DNA from 2 places in the Nocardioides sp. GCM10023255 genome. Region 2 is predicted to be linked to the other one. Evidence: predicted binding sites of a transcription regulator. Region 2 holds the regulator's gene; the other holds the start of a gene.

Region 1 (3,407 bases), on a different contig from region 2:
GGACCGGGTCGAGGTCCACCCCGGCGCAGACCAGGCCCCGGGAGGCGAACGCGACGAGGTCCCCACCGATCCCGCAGCCGAGGTCGACGACGGTCCCGGCCGAGGACGCCTCCACCCGCGCGGCGCGGTGCCGGGCGACGGACAGGCGGGTGGCCTGCTCGAGGCCGTCGGGGGTGAAGTACATCCGCGCCGCGAGGTCGCCGAACTTCGCGACCGCCCGGCGGCGCAGGGTCGCCTGCGTGAGCGCGGCGGCGACGTGCGCGGGCTCCGCCGTGCGCCGCAGCGTGGTCTGGGCCCGCAGCGGGTCCTCGTCGACCACCTCGTCGGCCGCGGCCAGCAGCCGCTGGCCCTCGTCGGTCAGCAGCCAGCGGAAGTCGTCGAGCTCCATCCGTCGATCCTCGCAGGCTGTGCGGTTTGGCCGGTGCGGGGGAGGGCAGCATGCCGACATGAGGAACGGGGGAGTCCTTCTGGCGGTGGCAGTCGCCACGACGGGTTGCTCCGTCATGTCGGACGCGTCCGGACCGGACCAGCCACGCGCGGCCGTGGGCCAGGTGGTGACGGCGCAGCTCAGCGGCCAGGTCGAGGGCCGTCACTCCGTCCTGGTCGTGCCCGGACGTCGCTACGACTTCACCGTCAGCACCCCCCGCGAGCGCATCGACCAGGTCAGCGCCGACGACGCGGAGGTGAGTGCCGAGGGTGGCGACGACATCCGCTTCGTGAGCCTGGCGTGGGACCTCGAGGCCCAGCCGGGCGACGTCTTCGTGATGGACCCGCCGCAGGACGCGCACCCTCTGCTGACGGTGGTGGCGGACGGTGCCGACCTGCCGGTGGGTCCGCTCGACGAGGAGGGCGTCCACGCCGTGCACGTCGCCGTACCCGCGGATGCGGAGGACATCGGCTACCGGGTGGAGTACGACGGCCTGGTCCAGACCGTCGACGACGCCTACGACCCGGTGCTCGCGCGCGGCGACGGGCCCGGGTCCCTGTACCACGACGTGCCCCGCTTCGAGTGGGGCCACTGTCCCTCCTCACGGCTGTGGCCCGAGCGTCGGTCGCTGTACGCCTTCGGCGCAGACTGCGCGGTGCGCGTGAGCAACGCCCTGCCCTACGCCGGCGAGGTCGGGTGGGCGTCACCCGGACGGGCCTGGGTCGTGGTCGACTTCTCGGCCCGACCCGTGCTGGTGGGGTACGACGGCACCGCCGGTGTCGTCGACTACGTGGTCGAGCCGGCGCCGGTGCGGCTGTCGCTCGAGGGCGGCACCGGGCCCCGACTGTTCCCGCTCGAGGAGGGCGAGGAGGTCGGCCTCCAGTCGGACGGGTCGTGGTCGGCGCGGGCGGTCTTCGAGGTCGCGGACACCTCGTCCCGCGCGTCGCTGTCCTTCAGGCGCGTGGTCCGGGCCCGGGCCGAGGACCCCGACGAGGCCCGGTCCGTCGGCGCCCCGACGGTGGTCAGGCGCGTGTACGCAGGGAAGGTCTGAGGAGTCGGTCGACCCAGCTGCTGGCACTCATTCGAGGCGAGTGCTAACGTCTGGACTGGCACTCTCACCATGAGGGTGCCAGCGCTTGCGAGCGAAGTGCGACCCCCGCGACGGCGTACCTCCCAGCAAGCCCCAACGTCCGGAGGACTCCCGTCACCCGGAGTGCTCCAGCCCTACGTCAGACAAGTGGAGAAAGTGGAGGTCGACATCGTGTCGGTCAACATCAAGCCCCTCGAGGACCGCATCGTCGTCAAGCCGCTCGAGGCCGAGCAGACCACGGCGTCCGGCCTGGTCATCCCCGACACCGCCAAGGAGAAGCCCCAGGAGGGCGAGGTCGTGGCGACCGGTCCGGGTCGTATCGACGACAACGGCAACCGCGTCCCGCTGGACGTGGCCGTCGGCGACAAGGTCATCTACAGCAAGTACGGCGGCACCGAGGTCAAGTACGGCGGTTCGGAGTTCCTCATCCTCTCCGCCCGCGACGTGCTGGCTGTCGTTTCCTGATTTTCCCTGGGTCGTGTGCCTGACGACGCGCCCTGGCGCGCTCTCAGGCACACGACCCGATCTCTTTGAGGAGAGCAATGCCGAAGATTCTTGAGTTCGACGAGGGCGCCCGCCGCGCGCTCGAGCGGGGCGTCGACGCGCTCGCCAACGCCGTCAAGGTGACGCTGGGCCCCAAGGGCCGCTACGTCGTCCTCGACAAGAAGTGGGGCGCGCCGACCATCACCAACGACGGCGTGACCGTCGCGCGTGAGATCGAGCTGGACGACCCGTTCGAGAACCTCGGTGCGCAGCTGACCAAGGAAGTTGCCACCAAGACCAACGACGTCGCCGGTGACGGCACGACCACCGCGACCGTGCTCGCCCAGGCGATGGTCCACGAGGGCCTGCGTGCGGTGGCCGCCGGTGCCAACCCGATGGGTCTCAAGCGGGGCATGGACGCCGCGGCCGAGGCCGTCGGCGACGCGCTGCGCGAGGCTGCTCGCGAGGTGGAGTCCAAGGAGGACATGGCCTCGGTCGCCACGATCTCCAGCCGCGACTCCCACATCGGCGAGCTGCTCGCCGAGGCCTTCGACAAGGTCGGCAAGGACGGCGTGATCACCGTCGAGGAGTCCAACACCATGGGCACCGAGCTGGAGTTCACCGAGGGCATGCAGTTCGACAAGGGCTACATCTCGGCGTACTTCGTCAGCGACCCGGAGCGCATGGAGGCCGTCCTCGACGACCCCTACATCCTCCTGCACCAGGGCAAGATCTCGGCGATCGCCGACCTGCTGCCCCTGCTGGAGAAGGTCATCCAGGCCGGCAAGCCGCTGTTCATCCTGGCCGAGGACGTCGAGGGCGAGGCCCTCTCCACCCTGGTCGTGAACAAGATCCGCGGCACCTTCAACGCGGTCGCGGTGAAGAGCCCGGCGTTCGGTGACCGTCGCAAGGCGATGATGCAGGACATCGCGACCCTGACCGGCGGTCAGGTCGTGGCGCCCGAGGTCGGGCTCAAGCTCGACCAGGTCGGCCTCGAGGTCCTCGGCCAGGCGCGCCGCGTCGTCATCACCAAGGACAACACCACGATCGTCGACGGCGCCGGTGACGCCGCCGAGGTCGAGGGGCGCGTCAACCAGATCAAGGCCGAGATCGAGTCCACCGACTCCGACTGGGACCGCGAGAAGCTCCAGGAGCGCCTCGCGAAGCTGGCCGGCGGCGTGTGCGTGATCAAGGTCGGCGCCGCCACCGAGGTGGAGCTGAAGGAGAAGAAGCACCGTATCGAGGACGCCGTCTCCGCGACGCGCGCCGCGATCGAGGAGGGCATCGTCCCCGGCGGTGGCTCCGCGCTCATCCACGCGGTCTCGGTCCTCTCCGACGACCTCGGCCTCACCGGCGACGAGGCCGTGGGCGTCCGGATCGTCCGCAAGTCGGCCGACGAGCCGCTGC
Region 2 (3,407 bases):
TCGCCGGCCTCGAGCGCCTGGTCGACGGGAACGCCGCGGCCGGCCAGGTCGCGGATCGTCTCGGCGATCACGCCGAGCTCGTTGCGCTGGTCCTCGACGAAGGAGCGGTCCACCGGAGCGCCGTGGCCGGGGACGACGACGGAGCGGGGGGTGAGCAGGCCGAGGACGATGTCGAGGGTGAGCGGCCAGTGCATCGGCCAGGCGTCGGCGTTGATCGAGGGATGGGCGGACTCCTCGACGAGGTCGCCGGCGAGCACGACGTCTGCGTCGGGCACCCGCAGCACCAGGTCGCCGCTGGTGTGCCCACGACCCGGGTGGACGAGCTCGACCGCGCGGTCGCCCAGATCGATCACCTTCGCGCTGGAGAAGGTCTGGTCGGGAAGCACGATCTCGGTGCCCACCACGTCCTCGCGGTGGGGGTCGTCGTCGGGGGAGCCCGCCACCCGCTGCTTCAGCTCGGGACCCCACTTCTCCAGCTCGTCGCGGGCGTTCTCGTGCGCGTGCACCGGCACCGGCCCGTACGCCGTGCGGAAGGTCGCGTTGCCGAACGAGTGGTCGAAGTGCCAGTGGGTGTTGACGATGCCGGTGACCTCGCCGGCGCCGAGGCGTCGTACGTCGTCGACGACCTCGGTGGCCGCGGCCGCCGAGCCGTGCGTGTCGACCACGAGGAGCCCGCGCTCGCCGCCCACGAGGGTGACGTTCACGTCGAACCACGCGTAGCGCGCGACCCAGACCCGGTCGGCGACCTCCCTGAACCCGGCTCCCGTGAATCCCGTCATGCCCGGAAGACTAGTAGTCTTGGCACTCGGAAGTCCTGAGTGCCAAGACGGGCGTGAGTCGAGAGGAGGCGGGATGCAGGAGGAGCGCAGGCTCGCCGTGCTCCGCGCGATCGTGGAGGACTACGTGTCCACCGAGGAGCCGGTCGGCTCCAAGGCGCTCGTCGAGCGCCACGGCCTGGGCGTCTCGCCGGCCACGGTCCGCAACGACATGGCGGCGCTGGAGGAGGAGGGGTTCATCACCCAGCCCCACACCAGTGCCGGGCGGGTGCCGACCGACAAGGGCTACCGCCTGTTCGTGGACCGGCTCACCACCGTCAAGCCGATGAGCACCGCGGAGCGGCGGGCGATCGCGACCTTCCTCGACGGCGCCGTCGACCTCGACGACGTGGTCGGCCGCTCGGTGCGGCTGCTCTCGCAGCTGACGCGCCAGGTCGCGGTGGTGCAGTACCCCACGCTCTCCCGCTCGACCGTCCGCCACGTCGAGCTGGTCGCGCTCACGCCGACCCGCATCCTGGTCGTCCTGATCCTGAGCACCGGCCGCGTCGAGCAGCGCGTGGTCGAGCTGCCCGCGGCCCTGGCCGACGACGAGCTCGCCGACCTCCGGCAGCTGGTCAACCGGGCGGCCACCGGCGAGGTCATCGCCGACGCGGTGGCGGCGCTGCGCAAGGCCGTGCCGCCCGTCGACGGTGCCGCCACCGCGGCCGTCGTCGAGACCCTGGTCGAGGCGATGTCCGACCACCGCTCCGACGAGCGGGTCGCGGTCGGGGGCGCGGCCAACCTCGCGAGGTACGGCGACAGCTTCGACTCGGCGGTCCGCCCGCTGCTGGAGGCGCTGGAGGAGCACGTCGTCCTCCTCAAGCTGCTCGGCGAGGCGAGCACCGGTGGCACGGTCACGGTGCGCATCGGTCACGAGGGCCCCTACCAGGAGCTGTCCTCCACGAGCGTGGTCGCGACCGGCTACGGCCCGCGCGACGAGGCGCTGGCCACGCTCGGCATCGTCGGGCCCACCCGCATGGACTACCCGGGCACGATGGCGGCCGTGCGCGCCGTCGCCCGCTACGTCTCCCGCTTCCTCGACGAGGGCTAGCCCCTCCCGCACGTCAGATCCACCCCCGATCCCGAAGGAACCGACTTGAGTCAGGACCTGTACGACCTCCTCGGTGTCGCCCGCGACGCGGACGCCGACACCATCAAGAAGGCCTACCGGCGTCTGGCCCGGCAGCTGCACCCCGACGTCAACCCCGACCCCGAGACGCAGGAGCGCTTCAAGGAGGTCTCCCGCGCCTACGAGGTCCTCTCCGACCCGCAGAAGCGGGCGGCGTACGACCGCGGCGGCGACCCGTTCGGCGGCGGCGCGGCAGGGTTCGGCCAGGGCGCCGGGTTCTCGTTCACCGACATCATGGACGCGTTCTTCGGGGGCGCGGGCGGGGCGGCGGCCGGCCGTGGCCCGCGGCCGCGCACCCGCCGCGGCCAGGACGCCCTGATCCGGCTCGACGTCGAGCTGGCCGAGGCGGCGTTCGGCGTCACCCGAGAGCTGACCGTCGACACCGCGGTGCTGTGCGGTACCTGCCAGGGCGAGGGCACCGCGCCCGGCACCCACCCGGTGCCCTGCGAGACCTGCCACGGCGCCGGCGAGGTCGCCCACGTGCAGCGCTCGTTCCTCGGCGAGATCCGCACGCTGCGGCCCTGCGCCGCCTGCCGCGGCTTCGGCTCGATCATCCCGGAGCCCTGCCGCGAGTGCTCCGGCGACGGGCGCGTCCGGTCGCGCCGCACCATCACCGTGAAGATCCCCGCGGGCGTCGACAACGGCACCCGCGTGCAGCTCACCGAGCAGGGCGAGGTCGGCCCCGGTGGCGGCTCGCCCGGCGACCTGTACGTCGAGATCCAGATCGCGCGGCACGAGACCTTCACCCGGCACGGCAACGACCTGCACTGCACGGTCACGGTGCCGATGACCGCGGCCGCGCTCGGCACCACGCTCACCCTGCCGACCCTCGAGGCCGACGTGGAGCAGGGTGCGGACTCCGGCGTGGAGACGACGTTCGACCTCGAGATCAAGCCCGGCACCCAGTCCGGCACCGAGCAGGTCCTGCGGGGCCGCGGGGTGCCCGGGCTGCGCGGGGGACGCGGCGACCTGGTCGTCACCGTGGTGGTCGACACGCCGACCCGTCTCGACCCGCGCCAGGAAGAGCTGCTGCGCGAGCTCGCCGCGATCCGCGGCGAGGAGCAGCCGACCGGCCAGGTGCGCCCGGGCTCGAAGTCGGTCTTCGGCCGCATCCGCGACGCGTTCAACCCCCACTGATGTCGCTGCCGGTGCACCTGGTCCCGTCCCTGGACGGTGTCGAGGTGGGCTCCTCGGTCGAGGTGACCGGCGACGAGGCGCACCACGCGGTCGCCGTACGCCGGCTGCGGGTGGGGGAGCCGGTGGTGCTCACCGACGGCAACGGCCGCTCGGTCACGGGCGCCGTGGCGAGCACCGGCAAGCGTGTGTTCGCGCTGGAGGTGGCCGAGGTCGCGGACGTCCCACGGCCCGAGCCGGAGCTCGTGGTGGTCCAGGCGTTGCCGAAGGGTGACCGGGGCGAGCTCGCCGTCGAGATGCTGACCGAGGTCGGCGCGTCGCGGATCGTG

The links. The regulator HrcA, encoded in region 2, represses chaperone genes, less so after heat shock. The targets are predictions, from matches to a motif close to TTGGCACTCGNNNNNNNCGAGTGCCAA.
Region 1: the regulator HrcA is predicted to act here: its motif matches at 1,499-1,525, upstream of groES (co-chaperone GroES).

Annotation. Positions count from the first base shown of each region.
Region 1 covers NZ_JBHSHU010000013.1:7,979-11,385, reverse strand. Annotated here, with positions in the region: gene ACFO9I_RS20915 (THUMP-like domain-containing protein) at 1-388, opposite strand, end outside; gene ACFO9I_RS20910 (hypothetical protein) at 447-1,478, shown strand; gene groES (co-chaperone GroES) at 1,689-1,982, shown strand; gene groL (chaperonin GroEL) at 2,060-3,407, shown strand, end outside.
Region 2 covers NZ_JBHSHU010000003.1:71,063-74,469, reverse strand. Annotated here, with positions in the region: gene ACFO9I_RS04110 (MBL fold metallo-hydrolase) at 1-779, opposite strand, end outside; gene hrcA (heat-inducible transcriptional repressor HrcA) at 853-1,866, shown strand; gene dnaJ (molecular chaperone DnaJ) at 1,912-3,081, shown strand; gene ACFO9I_RS04095 (16S rRNA (uracil(1498)-N(3))-methyltransferase) at 3,081-3,407, shown strand, end outside.